Regions from separate parts of the Desulforamulus ruminis DSM 2154 genome, predicted to be linked through region 3. Evidence: riboswitches for the same ligand, from Rfam matches in the RefSeq annotation. Region 3 holds a riboswitch; each other region holds the start of a gene.
The links. A riboswitch is a leader RNA that binds a small molecule or an ion and turns the genes downstream of it on or off. The one in region 3 is predicted to bind S-adenosylmethionine.

Region 1 (3,780 bases), 1.8 Mb from region 3:
TGGTCCGGGGGGCCAGCGAGGGCAAAGGCGTTGGAAATCAGTTTTTAAATGCCATTCGCAATGCAGATTTGCTTGTGCACGTGGTCCGGGCTTTTAACAACGGGGACGTACCCCATGTGGAAGAAGAAATTAACCCCTTGCGGGATATTGAAACCATTGCCGTGGAAATCCTCCTGGCCGATATGGACCTGGTGGAGAAGCGCATTGCCCGCATTCAGTCCGGTAAAAAAATTACCAAAGAAAATGCCTTTGAGTTGGAAGTATTGAAAAAATGTCTGGCTGCCCTGGAAGAAGAATCTCCCATCAGCCAGTTGAACCTCAGTGAGGAAGAAAAATTGACCCTGAGAAATTATGCCTTCCTTACGGAAAAACCCATGATGCTGGTGATTAATATTGATGAGGATCAATTCCGTGCCGGAAGCTACCCGGGCCAGGCGGAAGTTGAAAAATACGCGGCTCAGAAAGGGATTGCCGTTCTGCCCGTCTGCGGCCGGATGGAAATGGAGATTAACCAACTGCCGGAGGAAGACAAGCAATTGTTTATGGAAGACCTGGGCATCAGTGAGCCTGGTATTGATCGTTTGGCCCGGGCTGTTTACGATTATTTGGGGCTCATTTCCTTTCTGACTGCCGGGGAAGACGAGGTACGGGCCTGGACCATTAAACGTCAAACCGATGCTAAAAAAGCCGCCGGGAAAATCCACTCGGATATCGAGAGAGGATTTATCCGGGCTGAAGTGGTTGCCTTTGACGATTTGACCTCGGCCGGTTCCATGGCCAAGGCCCGGGAAAAGGGCATGTTCCGGTTGGAAGGGAAGGATTATCTCGTCCAGGACGGAGATATCATTAATTTCAGATTTAACGTCTAAATACAGGCCCGGCCCGCGTCCGGGCCGTTTTTATACCATTGGTCCTAGAATGGGTTATATGGAAGGATCGATGGTGTTAAGCTATATTCAACAATCATTGATTAAAGAAATCGGGAGACGGTGTATTTGCGTAAGGATTATGATGTTGTGGTGGTAGGCGGAGGTCCGGCGGGCATGATGGCTGCCGCCAGGGCGGCGGAATGCGGGGCGGCAGTCCTGCTGCTGGAGAAAAACCGGCAGTTGGGCAAAAAAATGTTAATTACCGGTGGCGGACGCTGCAATCTGACCAATGCCGCCGATATACCGGAAATGGTAGATAATATTCCCGGTAACGGGAGATTCGTTTACAGCAGCCTGCACCGGTTTTCCGGCCAGCAGGTAAGGGCTTTCTTCGGCAAGCTTGGGATTAAAACCAAAGTGGAGGATCATGGCCGGATTTTTCCTGTAAACAACCGTTCCGGGGATGTGGTGGGTGCGCTGGAAAGATACCTTCGCCAGCTTGGTGTGCGGGTTCGTTTGGAAACCGGCGCCAAGGGTCTGGTGGTTGAAAATCATCGCTGCCAAGGAGTGGCCGCCGGTGAGGAAGTGTTTACAGCCGGTGGGGTCATTGTGGCCACCGGGGGTCTCTCCTATGCTCATACCGGCAGCACCGGAGAAGGACATCGGCTGGCTGAAGAGGCGGGACACCGCATAACCGCTCTTTTTCCCGCCGCGGTAGCCATAACCTGTTCTGATGGGTGGATTAAAGGGAGAGCGGTACAGGGGCTCTCGTTGGAGAATGTGAATCTAACCCTTTATAATGGTAAAGGGAAGCGACTGGCCGCGGAATCCGGAGATGTCATCTTTACCCACTGGGGCCTTTCCGGACCCGGCGCCCTGCGGGTTGGCCGGGTTGTTGCTCTGGAAAAACAGAGGGACCCGGCGGCTGTTTTACAGGGCAAACTGGACTTATTTTCAGAGCGAACCGCCCGGAATCTGGAGGAGGATCTACAGCAATGTATTTCGGCGGCTGCTAAAAAATCCGTGAAAAATCTGATAAGCTCCTTATTGCCCGAACGTTTGGTTAAAGTTTTATTAGACCTGGCAGAAGTGGCTCCGGAAACACCGGCCGGCGAAGTGATAAAGGCCCGCTGGAATACTTTGATTTCCCTAATGAAAGGGCTGCCCCTGCAGGTTACCGGCACGAGGCCCCTGGAAGAAGCCACCGTGACCGGCGGCGGCGTCAGCATTAAAGAGATCAATCCCCGCACCATGGAATCCACAAAGATAAAAAAACTTTATTTTGCCGGGGAAATTTTAGACGTGGATGCGCATACCGGCGGGTTTAACATGCAGGTGGCTTTCAGTACCGGATATGTGGCCGGTGAAGCAGCGGCCACAGCTTTAAGAGAAACTCTTGACGAAGTAGACTCGGTTGGTGTAAATTACGATTAATATAAATAGTGAATCTTATCAAGAGTGGTGGAGGGACTGGCCCTATGAAGCCCGGCAACCGGCCAATCATTCTGGCGGCGGTGCCAACTCCTGCAGGACTGCGCGGTCCTGAGAGATGAGTCTCGGCCTGAAGGACGTAATTATTACGCCCCGGACTCATCCGTCCGGGGTGTTATTTTTACAATAAAATGCTTATGATAACAAGAAGCCCCATTTTTTTATGTATGGAGGCGGATGATGCTGCTTTCGCAAATACCGGTAAGAGTTAAATATCAGCAGGTGCTCCGGATGATGGGTCAGCCTGCCGCCGAGGAACTGTCTGCTCAGAACCTGGAAAAAATTAAACCGCTGCTAAACCTGGGGCAGTCTCTGCTCCATGCCGCAGCCTTTTTTTCCATGCATCATTTTTGGCTGGAGGAAAATATTCTCCGGGTGAATGAACGGGTGTTCCACCTTGCCGCCCCAAGCAATGAACTGGTTCATTGCCGACAGATCAGCGTTATTGCCGTTACGGCCGGGGAGGAGATCAGCAGGCAGGGAGAGCGGTTTATGCATGCCGGCGAAATGACCGCGGCTTTCATCCTGGATGCGGTGGGGACGGTGGCGGTGGAAGAGGCGGCCAACTATACGGTAAACCTGATTGCCCGTCAACAAAGATTGCAAGGCTTACATCCCACGCCCAGATTTTTGCCCGGCTGCCGTGGTTTTTCCTTACAGGATCTGCCCGCCCTATTGAGTCTGGCCAAGGGGGAACGGCTGGGCATCACCTGCAATGATCACTTTCAGATGACTCCCGTTAAATCGCTGGTTTTTCTGGTGGGTTGGAGTGCCATAGAATACAAGCTTGCCTCAAAATGTGCGGCTTGCCCAAAGAGGAATTGTCAATATCGTCAAAGCAGCATGGAAGGAGAGAATCAGATTGTCCTTTAAAGATAGAGTGCAACGGGAAATATTGATTGTGGACGGCGCCATGGGCACCCTGCTGCAGGAAAGGGGGCTTCCTGCAGGCTGGTGTCCGGAGGAATGGAACGTCAGCCACCCGGAGGTGATAAAAGAGGTTCACGGTCTTTATCTCCGGGCCGGGGCCGATATTATAACCACCAATACCTTCGGGGCCATTCCTTTAAAGCTTGAGGAATATGATATGCCGGACCGGGTCCGGGAATTTAACCTGGCCGCTGGCCGGCTGGCCAGGGAGGCCGCCAAACCCTTCGGAGCCATGGTGGCCGGTTCGGTGGGGCCTCTGGGAAAATTTTTGCAGCCCCTGGGCACCTTGAGCTTTGATGAGGCTTATCAGCAGTTTTTGGTTCAGTGCCGGGCTTTAGTGGAAGCCGAAGTGGATTTAATTCTTTTTGAAACCTTTGGGGATATAGGGGAAATGCGGGCGGCCCTGATTGCTGCCGCCGATGCGGGCTCTGTCCCGGTGGTGGCCAGTTTTACCTTTGATGAGAGCGGCCGTACCTTTACCGGCACAGAC
Region 2 (3,780 bases), 440 kb from region 3:
GTGGGTAAAAGGAGAGGGTCCGGCAAAGATCCCCACCCGGCGGGTACCGGAGGATTTCAGGAAGATATCTCCTCCATTCTCTACAATGACGTCCCGGGAATGCCTGGCTAATTCCCTCCCCACTTTTTGAGAAAAGGCCCCGGCCACCGCCGCCATGGGACCGACCCCCGCCAACTGAGCCGCTTTGGCCATCTCCACCGCCAGCTCCGGCGCCCCCGGCAGTAACCGGTGAGGCACCAGGGTGGTTTTGAATTCGGGGTCCCTTTGAATATATTCCTCTAATAATAAGCGCTGTTCTTTTACCAGACGTTCCACCCATTGAACCAGTTCCGGTGAAAAACGCTCCCGTCTCACACCGATATCCAGGTCGGTCTCTTTAATCATCACCTGAAAATGGATTAAATCCACCTGCCGGTGCAGGTCACGGTATGTCCGTTCGGTATAATCCAAGTTAAATCCTAACCTCCATGGCCCTGACCGGGCAAACCTTTAAGCATTGCAAACAAACCACACATTTATCGCCATCAAATTGCACTTCCATGGACGGACGTTCCATATACAGGGCGCCGGCCGGACAGTGACTGGTACAGGCGCCGCACATAGTGCAACGCTCGTTATTGCGCACCACTTCCTGGGTTAAAGGGTGCACAGTAATTCCCTGACTGCGCAGGTATTCAATGCCGTCTTCATACCGCTCTCCTACCAGATCCAAAACCATGGTTCCTTCCAGATGCGGATTAATCTTCGCCTTTATAATGTTAACCACCAAGTCATAATCTTTAACCAAATGGTAAATAATAGGTTGGTCCGAAGTACTGGAACCAAACCGGAGAACAATTTTATGAGGCGCCATAAGCCGTTTGCTCCTTCCCTTTACTTAATCTCCAGGGTTTTTGCCATAATCCCGGCATCGGGTCCGGGAAGCAATTGAACCGGTTCTCCCAGTAAAAAGTCTCCCTTTTGTATCCATTCCTTCAAGGTGCGGGCAATCTCCCTGGCTTTCGGGTAACTGGAAAGGGGCACCGTGGGAATCTCTTGACCTTGTACGGTAATTTTACCGGATTTCAGTTGAGCATAGCTCACCAGCCCAAGGTTGCCGCCAACCCGGTTGGGGTAGTTATCGCTGTAATCCACCACCGGGGCATGCAGTTCTTCATCGGATAAGGCAGCAAAACGAAGAATCTCTTCATTTAAAATGGGGATGGGAATCCCTAAACCAACGGTGAGGGTGGCTCCGTATCCCTGGTAGCTGGTACCTCTAAGCCACTGGGGTTTCATTTGTTTTAAATCTCCCAGTACAGAGAGAGTGCCGCCGGCAGAGCCCACAATATTCCCTTCAGCATCCTTTAACCATCCCGGGAAGTGCTGGGTGCCGTTCCAGACCACATAGCCAATACCGCCCCCCAGGAAGATGCGGGTGCCAATGCCAATGGTGGCAAAGTTAGGATCTTTCATCAAGGGGCTTAATTGTCCGGAAGTGGAATAGGTTGCATTGCCTAGCCGGGGTTTTAACGTACCCATATAAGTATAAATAGTCTTTTCGCTTAAGTTTACCGCGCAGTTATAATTCTGATAGGCGTTGCGCGGGTTAAATAAAATGGCTTCATTCATGTCATCCAAGGTAATGGTTGTTTCAATTTCCTTGCGCGGATAGCAATCGGTACCATAGGACAGCGCCTTCAGCTTTACCGGCTTATGGCTTACCAGATCTTCAATGACATGGCCGCCGCCATAGCGGAACTCTCCGGGAAAGTTATTATTGGCCGGATCATCTTCGGGTATCTCGGTAACGCCAATATAGGCATCCACAGCGGCAATGCCGGTATAGGCCGGAACATTATTGAGGGATACTTTTTGCATTCTCATACGGGGAGAAGAGTGACCAAAGTTTAAAAAAGCACCGGAAGAACACATGGGCCCAAAGGTTCCTGTGGTGACCACATCCACTTCAGCCGCTGTTTTCGCCAGACCCTGTTCCCGGACTTTGCCAATGACTTCCTCCGCGGTTAAAACCACCGCTTTACCTGCCCTGATGCGGGCATTAATTTCCGCATAGGTACGTTCAACACTCATTTTTGTCCTCCTTTCGTGCTCCTTGCCCCACCAATCATGAAAGCCTCTCCTTAACAGAAGAGGCTTCGCTAATCATCGCGTTGCACACCTCTTATCTGCCAGAAGATGATCATCTCCTGCAGGAATTAGCACCTGTCCGGGATATTTCCGGATGGTTGCCGGGTTTCATAGGGCCAGTCCCTCCACCTCTCAGGATAAGAGCACAGATATAAAATTGATGACATTAGTTTACCAATCTACCCGTTAACTGTCAACCATATTAAAAAAATTCATCCGCTAAACTTAAAAAGTAAAATGCTAGGCTGTACTGCTGCGAAACAACATCTCAATGACTCCAGGCCCTTTATCCTTGTGCAGTTCAAAAAATTTGGCCAGGCGGTTTAATTCGTCCGCATCCATAATGATGCGATAACCGGTGGGAAATTTAACCCAAAAAACTTTCCCTTCCTGCATATCGGTAACCTCCAGGCCATTATTTTTTAAATAATTGGCATCTTGACTATCCTTCATCCATTTCCCTCCCGCAATGATCATAAAAATTCAGTTTAAAAATAAGGGGCTTACCATAACTGAACACCAGTATATCTCGGATTCCAGGCACGCCTTGTGGCTCCTTATCTATTTTTACGGGAGCTGAAGCAGGCCTTCTGTGCCGGTAATTATTTACCCTTGAAACCTATGCTTTTCCGGTGGCCTTCCGTCCTAGGCCAAAGCCCGGTTCCTTCTCTAGCAGACCGTCTGGCCGTTCAAGTCGCCTACTCAGAAAAAGGAAAAAATAACAGGGTACTCCTTCGAACCCTGGTCTTTTCCTTTTTAGGTATGTTTGTTGCTCAGTTCATGCACACCCGGAACATTTTCGACCTTGAAAAAATTTCTGGATATGTATAAACAAAATCAAATTCACACACCCTAACTAAAAAAACACTGGGGGTGACCGCCACGAACAACCAGGATGAATCCCGCCCCGATCTCTTGGAAACAGGAGTCAACAGCGGCTCCTATTCACCGGAGGAACCGGAGGGAGAATTAAACGTTGATTTCTACCGGAATTGGTCTATCCATTGGTAATCCCGGCCCCTTATACTTTAAGTTTACTCAATTCTGGTCCGCTGGAACAGCCTTTTGTCACCGGGACCAAAGAAACACGACAATAGTCCCCGTCAACCCAGGACTATTGTCGCACTCAAAATGGATTAACTCCATTATAGCAGTTTTGGGTTTAATTAAAATAATACAAGTTTTACCAGTCCCAAGCCAACATCTCCATTAAAATACCCGTAATTCCGGCAACTCCCGGAAATTACGGGTTATTTTAATGCTCTTAGTAGCAAAAGCCGGGCTTTGCTTATGAAAACAGCTTGCTCACCGACAGGTCCTCGTGAATACGAATAATGGCCTCTCCCAGCAGCGGCGCCACGGAAAGTACTTTTATTTTATCAATCATTTTCTCCGGCGGCAAGGGAATGGTATTGGTAACTACAACCTCTTTAATGACCGATTCTTGCAAACGTTGGATGGCAGGGCCTGATAAAACGGCATGGGTACAGCAAACACGAATTTCCTTGGCCCCCCGTTCCATCAGCGCGGCGGCTCCTTTGGTAATGGTGCCCGCCGTATCGATGATATCGTCAATCATAATGACGGTTTTTCCTTTTATGCTGCCGATAACATTGGTGACCTCCGCCACATTGGGTTCCGGCCGGCGCT
Region 3 (3,780 bases):
TGAGTTTATCAGTACTAACCATAAAACCGATAGCTGAAAGCCAATAGGAGGTCCTTTGATTGTCCACTGGAAGAATTATTGCCAGGGCGGCCCTGGTTGTGGCCGTAATTAATCTCTTATCCCGTATTTTGGGTTTTGTCCGGGAACAGGCCATTGCCTATATGTTTGGAGCTACCAGCACCACCGATGCCTATGTGGTGGCCTTTAACATTCCTTACACCGTTTTTGCTATTATCATTGGTGCTTTGGCGGTGGTGGTGATCCCCGTTTTCAATGAATATGTGGCCAAAGGCCAGAAGGAAGAGGCCTGGCGGTTGTTTAATACCGTGATCACCCTGGTGGTTCTAATCTTTGCAGCATTCACTGCGGTCGGAATTTTTGCGGCCCCACTGCTGGTCAAGCTGACAGCTCCGGGATTAGATCCGGGAACCGCTGCCTTGGCCGCCCGGTTGACGGCCATTATGCTGCCAATCCTGATCTTTTACGGATTGGCCACCGTGTTTCAGGGATTGCTAAATGCCAATCAGGTCTTTGCCATCCCGGCTCTGAGTACCAGTGTTACCAACGTGGTGATCATTGCGTCAGCCCTGACTCTAGGGGGCTGGTACGGCGTAGAAGGTTTGGCTGCCGGAACCGTGGTGGGATTTATTCTCGCCGCCCTGATTCAAGTTCCTAAACTCAAACAGCAGGGCTTCCGGTATAAATTTTCAACGGACTGGCGTCACCCGGGAGTTCGTAAGGTTCTTTACCTGGTGATGCCGGTGGCTATCGGCACTTCCCTGAACCAGATTTACCTGATTATAGACCGTATTTTGGCTTCAGGACTGGCGGCCGGAAGCATCTCCGCCTTGAATTACGCCAACCGGCTGATTTTAATGCCCATTGGTTTTTTTGTGCTGGCGGTGGGCACTGCTTTTTATCCCACCATTACCCGCCTGGCGGCGGAGAAGAAACAGCGGGAGCTGTCTGAAACCGTGGTGGGTGCCTTCCGTCTGGTGACCCTTTTTGCCCTGCCGGCGGGAGTGGGGCTTCTGGTGCTGGCCACTCCCATTATTCAATTGCTTTTTGAACACGGGAAATTTGATGCCCGGGCTACGGAAATGACAGCCATTGCCTTGGTGTTCTACTCCATCGGGCTGGTGGGCCAGGCGGCCAACATCATTCTTACCCGGGGTTTTTACGCACAGCAGGACACTAAGACACCGGTGAAGCTAATGGCCGTTACGGTGGTGGTCAATTTGATCTTCAGCCTGCTGTTGATTGGTCCGCTAAAACACGGCGGATTGGCCTTGGCCAATTCCATTGCTTCCCTCCTGAACACGGTAATGCTTTCCTATTACCTGAATAAGCGGATCCCGGGCATGTGGGAGGCCAAACTCTTTAAATTTCTGGGACAGATTTCTCTGGCCTCCGCCGCCATGGCAGCGGGAGTCTGGGGGATGAATCATCTGGCGGCCGGCCTGCTGGGCGGCCTGGGAACCCTGGGGCTGGCCCTGCAGGTGGCGGCCAGCATCATCGGCGGGGTGGTTATCCTGCTGTTGTCGGTATTCCTGCTGAGAATGGAAGAGGCCAACCTGATGGCCCGCTATGCTGCCAAATGGATGGGACGGCTGCGCCCTTCCAAAAGCTAATTGATTGCGCACCCTTTGCCCGGCAGATGCATAGCATGGGGTTAGGGGAGGTGGCGGCATTGATAAAAGCAACCCAGTTGGAGACCAAGGATATTGTAAACCTGTCGGATGGCGCCAGACTGGGGCCCATCAAGGATTTGCACATTGACCTGGAAACAGGCAGGGTAGTGGCCTTGGTGCTGCAGGCTCCGCGCAAATATTTCGGACTGATGCGCTCCGGCCGGGATCTGGTGATTCCCTGGGATCAGGTGAAAAAATTTGGGCTGGACACCGTGCTGGTGGATTTACAGCCCCTGGACCGGAGTTTTTATCAGGAGTAAGATATTTTTAATTTGACACATTGTACCTGCTTTGCTAAAATAAATCTGGCAAAAATAGATTCTGATGTTCTCATCAAGAGAGGTGGAGGGACTGGCCCGATGAAACCCGGCAACCTCACGTAAGGTGCCAAGTCCTGCGGGGAAGTGTCTTTCCTGACAGATGAGGTTATTGAGGCAGGCTGGGGAAAAGAAAAGACCTCTCCGTAAATGGGGAGGTTTGTTTTTTTAGTGATGAGACAGGGAATATTGAATAATTAGGAGGGAACCCAGTGAGCAGAAAATTATTTACTTCTGAGTCCGTAACCGAAGGTCACCCCGATAAGGTGGCAGACCAGATTTCCGATGCCATATTGGACGCCATTCTGGCCAAAGACCCAATGGCCCGGGTTGCTTGCGAAACCTTTGTAACCACCGGCATGGCCGTGGTAGGCGGCGAAATTTCTTGCAGTTGTTATGTGGATATTCCCAAAGTCGTGCGGGAAACTGTCCGGGGCATTGGATATACCCGGGCCAAGTACGGTTTCGACGGGGATACCATTGCTGTGCTGACCGCCATTGATGAGCAGTCCCCGGATATCGCCATGGGTGTGGACAAGGCGCTGGAAGCCAAAACCGGGGAAATGAACGAGGCAGAGATTGAGGCCATCGGTGCCGGGGATCAGGGTATGATGTTTGGTTATGCCACCGACGAAACCCCGGAATTTATGCCGCTGCCCATCTCCCTGGCCCACCGGATGGCCCGCAGGCTGGCGGAGGTACGTAAAACTGAACTGCTGGACTACCTGAGACCGGACGGCAAAACCCAGGTAACGGTAGAGTATGACGGTAACAAACCTTCCCGGATTGATACGGTGGTGGTTTCCACCCAGCACCACCCGGAAGTTTCCCTGGACAGAATCCGTCAGGATATCATCGAACAGGTGGTGCGCCCGGTGCTGCCCCCAGAACTGGTGGATGCACAAACCCGTTTCTTCATTAACCCCACCGGACGCTTTGTAATTGGCGGACCCCACGGCGATGCGGGACTTACCGGCCGTAAAATCATTGTGGATACCTACGGCGGCAGTGCCCGCCACGGCGGCGGCGCTTTTTCCGGCAAAGACCCCACTAAAGTGGATCGCTCCGCCAGCTATGCCGCCCGCTACGTGGCTAAAAACCTGGTGGCAGCCGGCCTGGCCAGCCGCCTGGAAGTTCAACTGGCCTACGCCATTGGTGTGGCCCGTCCTGTCTCTGTAAGGGTGCAAACCTTTGGCACAGGTAAGGTTAGTGACGATGTTTTGATTGATTTAATCAACCGCCACTTCGACCTGCGTCCGGCTGGCATCATTAAAACATTGGATCTGCGTCAACCCATCTATAAACAAACTGCGGCCTACGGTCACTTTGGACGCAACGACCTGGACCTCCCCTGGGAACGTACCGATAAAGCGGAGATCCTCCGGGCAGAGGCCGGTTTAGAGTAAAAAAGCATAGGTAAAGATGAAAACCAGGTCCTATGGACCTGGTTTATTCTAGGAATCCTTCTTTTTATCCGGTTTCTTGCCCCGGCTTTGCCGGGTGTATTTTTCACCCGGTTCCTGTACGAGCAACGGGTTCTCCAAATATTCCTGGACATAGGTTTGCTTTATCCGCCGGATGGTGTTGCCTAAAGAAATTAACCATTCTCTGATGAGTTCATTGGAATGGCCTTGGATTTTAAGGGATTGGATCAAACGAATCAAACCGTAATTTTCTTGATCCGAAGCAAAGGCCAAAATATCCGGCGGGAGGGAAGGCAGATCCTTCCTTTCAAGAATTAAAGTATCCGTAAGACCCAGCAAATAATCCGT
Region 4 (3,780 bases), 1.8 Mb from region 3:
AACAAGGATATCCAGCCCTTTTTTGACATCCCTTTCGTATTCACCTTTTAAGGTCAGCGGATCATACTCGGAATGGCCGGTAATAAAGAACATCCGGCGGTTCTTGGCAGCCACGATATAGACACCGGCTTCATCCGACTCTGATAGGATTTCCAGTTCTTCCACTCTTTCAATGTCCCTTCGCCTTACCTCGGTATAACGGGAATGGGGCACATAAAATTCGTCGTCAAAACCCCTGAGCAGTTTAATATGGCTCCGATTAATCCAATGCTTGAATACACCGAACAATTTAGCCGGCAGGTCATATTTGGGTATGCCATAGTGGTAATAAAGCCCCGCTTGGGCTGCCCAGCAAATATGCAAGGTGGAGGTGACATGATCTTTGGACCATTCCATGATTTCCTGTAATTCTTCCCAGTAATCAACCTGGTTAAATTCCAGTTGCTCCACCGGCGCGCCGGTTATAATCAGACCGTCAAATTTCTGATTTTTTACTTCCTCAAAGGTTTTATAAAATACCGCCAAATGATCCTCCGGCGTATTTTTTGACCAGTGAGAACCGGTATGAAGCAGTTCTACTTCAACCTGCAGCGGGGTGTTGCCCAGAAGCCGCAGGAGTTGGGTTTCGGTGGTTATCTTGGTGGGCATTAAGTTTAAGATCGCCATTTTCAGCGGCCGTATATCCTGACGCACCGCTCTGGTCTCATGCATCACAAAAATATTTTCATTGGTTAAAATTTGGCTTGCAGGCAAGTGATCCGGTATTTTAATGGGCATCCTTCAGCCACCCCTCTATTGTCAAATTCTATTGAGCCTTTAAAGCCTGATCCAGGTCCTCCAGCAAATCACCGATACTTTCAAGCCCCACCGAGATACGGATAAGGTCCGGTGAAACCCCCGCCTGCTTCAGGGCCTCCTCGGACAGTTGGCTGTGGGTTGTGGAAGCTGGATGAATCACCAGAGATTTGGCATCTCCCACATTGGCCAGGTGAGAAAAAATTTGTAAACTGTCTATAAATCTCCGGCCGGCTTCAAGCCCCCCTTTAATGCCAAAGGTTAAAATCGCCCCGGCTCCTTTAGGTAGGTATTTCTGAGCCAGCTCGTAGGATGGATGGCCTTTTATCCCCGGATAGGAAACCCAATTAACCAGGCTGTGCTGTTGTAAAAACTCCGCCACCCTTTGGGCATTGGACACATGCCTTTCCATCCGTAAGGCCAGGGTTTCAATGCCCTGCAACAGCAGGAACGCGTTAAAGGGGCTGACGCATGCCCCAAGATCTCTTAATAGCTGCGTTCTTGCTTTGGCAATATAGGCTGCCGCCCCCATTTCTTTCGTATAGGTTATATCATGATAGCTGGGGTCCGGCTGATTCAATCCGGGAAACTTATCATTTTGGCTCCAGTCAAATTTTCCGGAATCAATGATCACGCCGCCAATGCTGGTGCCATGCCCGCCAATAAATTTGGTGGTGGAATGAACCACAATATCCGCTCCGTAATCAAAGGGCCGGCAGAGGTAAGGCGTGGTAAAGGTGCTGTCAACAATCAGGGGGATTTCCGCCTGATGGGCTATTTTTCCAACCGCCTCCAGATCCAGGACATCGCACCGGGGATTGCCGATGGTTTCCGCAAAGAGGGCTTTGGTTTTTTCCGTAATAGCCTTTCTGAAATTCTCCGGATCCTCGGGGTTTACAAAGACTACCTTGATACCCAGTCTGGCAAAGGTATGGGTGAATAGATTCACCGTCCCACCGTAAAGGTTGGTGGAAGAGACGATTTCATCCCCTGCGGAGGCGATATTCAAAATAGCGGCCACAATGGCGGCATGTCCGGAAGCCATGGCCAGGGCTCCCACTCCCCCTTCCAGGGCGGCCAGACGCTTTTCCAGCACATCGGTGGTAGGATTGTCGATGCGGGTGTAAATATGACCCTCTTCCTTAAGGCTGAAAAGATTGGCGGCATGTTCGGAATCCCGGAATACGTAAGATGACGTTTGATAGATGGGCACTGCCCGGGAAAGTGTTTCACGATCCGGTTGATGCCCGGCATGAAGGGCCAGGGTTTCAAAACCAAGTTTTCTCTCTGTCATGATGTAACCTCCTTAAAAAATTAAACCCCTTCAATGGATGAAGGGGTTGTTCATTCTGTGTTCCACTTCCTCCCATCTGCCAGGAAATACTTCCTGAAGGAATTAGCACCTTGTCGACTAAAGCCGACCGGTTGCCGGGTTTCATAGGGCCTTTCCCTCCACCGCTCTGGATAAGAGATTTTTTATTTTTTCTAATTATATTTTGCAGAGGACAATGTGTCAAGAATACTTCTTACAACTCTTTAAAACAGCTTCCAATTTAATCTTTTTCTGGTGGTAAAGGTGCTCTCAGAACCTTCCCTCAGTTTCTAAACAACCGGTCCAGACCGCGGTATTGGATGGCTTCCGCCAGATGGTTGGTTAAGATGTTCTTTTGGTTGTCCAGGTCCGCGATGGTTCGGGCTATTTTCAGTATGCGGTTATGGGCCCGGGCGCTTAGTCCCAGGCGTTTAAAAGCATCCTGCAGCAGTTTGGCGGCTGAAGCCTCCAAACGGCAGTAACGGCGGACCTCCCGGGAACCCATGGAGGCATTACAGGTGATTCCCGAATCCTTGAATCTTTCCCGCTGCCGCCCTCGGGCTTCTTCCACCCTGGCCTTGATGGCCGCCGAAGGCTCGCCGGGTGAAACATCGGTCAGTTCTGCGTAGGATACCTTCGGTACTTCCAGGTGAATATCAATCCGGTCCAGCAGCGGGCCGGAAATGCGGTTAATATAGCGCTGTACCTGATAGGGCGTGCAGATGCAGTCCTTTTCCGGGTCCAACAAAAATCCGCAGGGACAGGGGTTAGCCGCTCCCACCAGCATGATTGACGCAGGATAATCAATGCTGGCCGCCACCCTGGAAACGCTGATAAAACCATCCTCCAGAGGTTGCCGCAGGGCTTCCAGGGCGTCTTTATGGAATTCCGGCAGTTCGTCCAGAAACAGCACCCCATGATGGGCCAGGCTTATTTCACCGGGTCTGGGAAACCGTCCTCCTCCTACCAGACTGGCGGCAGAGGAAGTATGATGAGGGGAACGGAAAGGCCTGCTGGTGATAATGGGCTGGTGATTGGTTAACTGTCCGGCCAAACTGTAAATTTGAGTGATTTCAATGGCCTCTGCAAAGGTCAGATCCGGAAGAATGGTTGGTATTCTGCGGGCCAGCATGGTTTTACCGGAGCCGGGACTGCCCATCATCAAAATATTGTGTCCTCCGGCAGCGGCCACTTCTAGGGCGCGCTTCGCCGTCAGTTGCCCCTGAACATCTGCAAAATCAACGATTGTCTGAGGCTGCTCTTGCCGGTATGGATAAGCTTCTTTTTTAACTGGCTCCAATTCCGCTTCACCCCTTAAAGCCAAGGCAAGTTCAGCCAGGGAAGAAACGGCAAACACCTCCATATCTTCCACCAGCGCCCCTTCCGGAGCGTTTTCCCGGGGGATCACAACGCCCTTTAAACCAAGTTTCCTGGCAGCTAAAATCAACGGCAACACGCCGTGAATACTCCTTACAGAGCCGTCCAGGGATAGTTCCCCGATAAAGGCCACGCCGGAATACAAGGCTTCATGGATTTGTCCGGTAGCTCCCAGGATACCGACGGCAATGGGCAAATCATAAACAGGGCCCTCTTTTTTAATATCAGCCGGAGCCAGGTTGACGGTAATGCGCTTTACCGGGAATTCCAAAGCGGAATTTTTTATTGCCGTTCGT

Region 1: it holds a riboswitch for S-adenosylmethionine, as region 3 does, so the genes downstream of both, DESRU_RS07870 (Vitamin B12 dependent methionine synthase activation subunit) here and metK (methionine adenosyltransferase) in region 3, are expected to answer to the same signal.
Region 2: it holds a riboswitch for S-adenosylmethionine, as region 3 does, so the genes downstream of both, DESRU_RS00885 (homocysteine biosynthesis protein) here and metK (methionine adenosyltransferase) in region 3, are expected to answer to the same signal.
Region 4: it holds a riboswitch for S-adenosylmethionine, as region 3 does, so the genes downstream of both, DESRU_RS09300 (homocysteine synthase) here and metK (methionine adenosyltransferase) in region 3, are expected to answer to the same signal.

The regions. Positions count from the first base shown of each region.
Region 1 is NC_015589.1:1,567,047-1,570,826, forward strand. Features, by position in the region: gene ychF (redox-regulated ATPase YchF) at 1-869, shown strand, start outside; gene DESRU_RS07865 (BaiN/RdsA family NAD(P)/FAD-dependent oxidoreductase) at 990-2,303, shown strand; SAM riboswitch class I at 2,316-2,425, shown strand; gene DESRU_RS07870 (Vitamin B12 dependent methionine synthase activation subunit) at 2,538-3,233, shown strand; gene DESRU_RS07875 (homocysteine S-methyltransferase family protein) at 3,223-3,780, shown strand, end outside.
Region 2 is NC_015589.1:165,314-169,093, reverse strand. Features, by position in the region: gene DESRU_RS00895 (UPF0280 family protein) at 1-450, opposite strand, end outside; gene DESRU_RS00890 (NIL domain-containing protein) at 452-853, opposite strand; gene DESRU_RS00885 (homocysteine biosynthesis protein) at 874-2,073, opposite strand; SAM riboswitch class I at 2,162-2,274, opposite strand; gene DESRU_RS00880 (hypothetical protein) at 2,371-2,583, opposite strand; gene DESRU_RS00870 (ribose-phosphate diphosphokinase) at 3,419-3,780, opposite strand, start outside.
Region 3 is NC_015589.1:3,691,865-3,695,644, reverse strand. Features, by position in the region: gene murJ (murein biosynthesis integral membrane protein MurJ) at 60-1,631, shown strand; gene DESRU_RS18345 (YlmC/YmxH family sporulation protein) at 1,598-1,951, shown strand; SAM riboswitch class I at 2,019-2,118, shown strand; gene metK (methionine adenosyltransferase) at 2,221-3,414, shown strand; gene DESRU_RS18335 (helix-turn-helix domain-containing protein) at 3,463-3,780, opposite strand, start outside.
Region 4 is NC_015589.1:1,844,867-1,848,646, reverse strand. Features, by position in the region: gene metA (homoserine O-acetyltransferase MetA) at 1-777, opposite strand, end outside; gene DESRU_RS09300 (homocysteine synthase) at 806-2,089, opposite strand; SAM riboswitch class I at 2,159-2,266, opposite strand; gene DESRU_RS09295 (YifB family Mg chelatase-like AAA ATPase) at 2,391-3,780, opposite strand, start outside.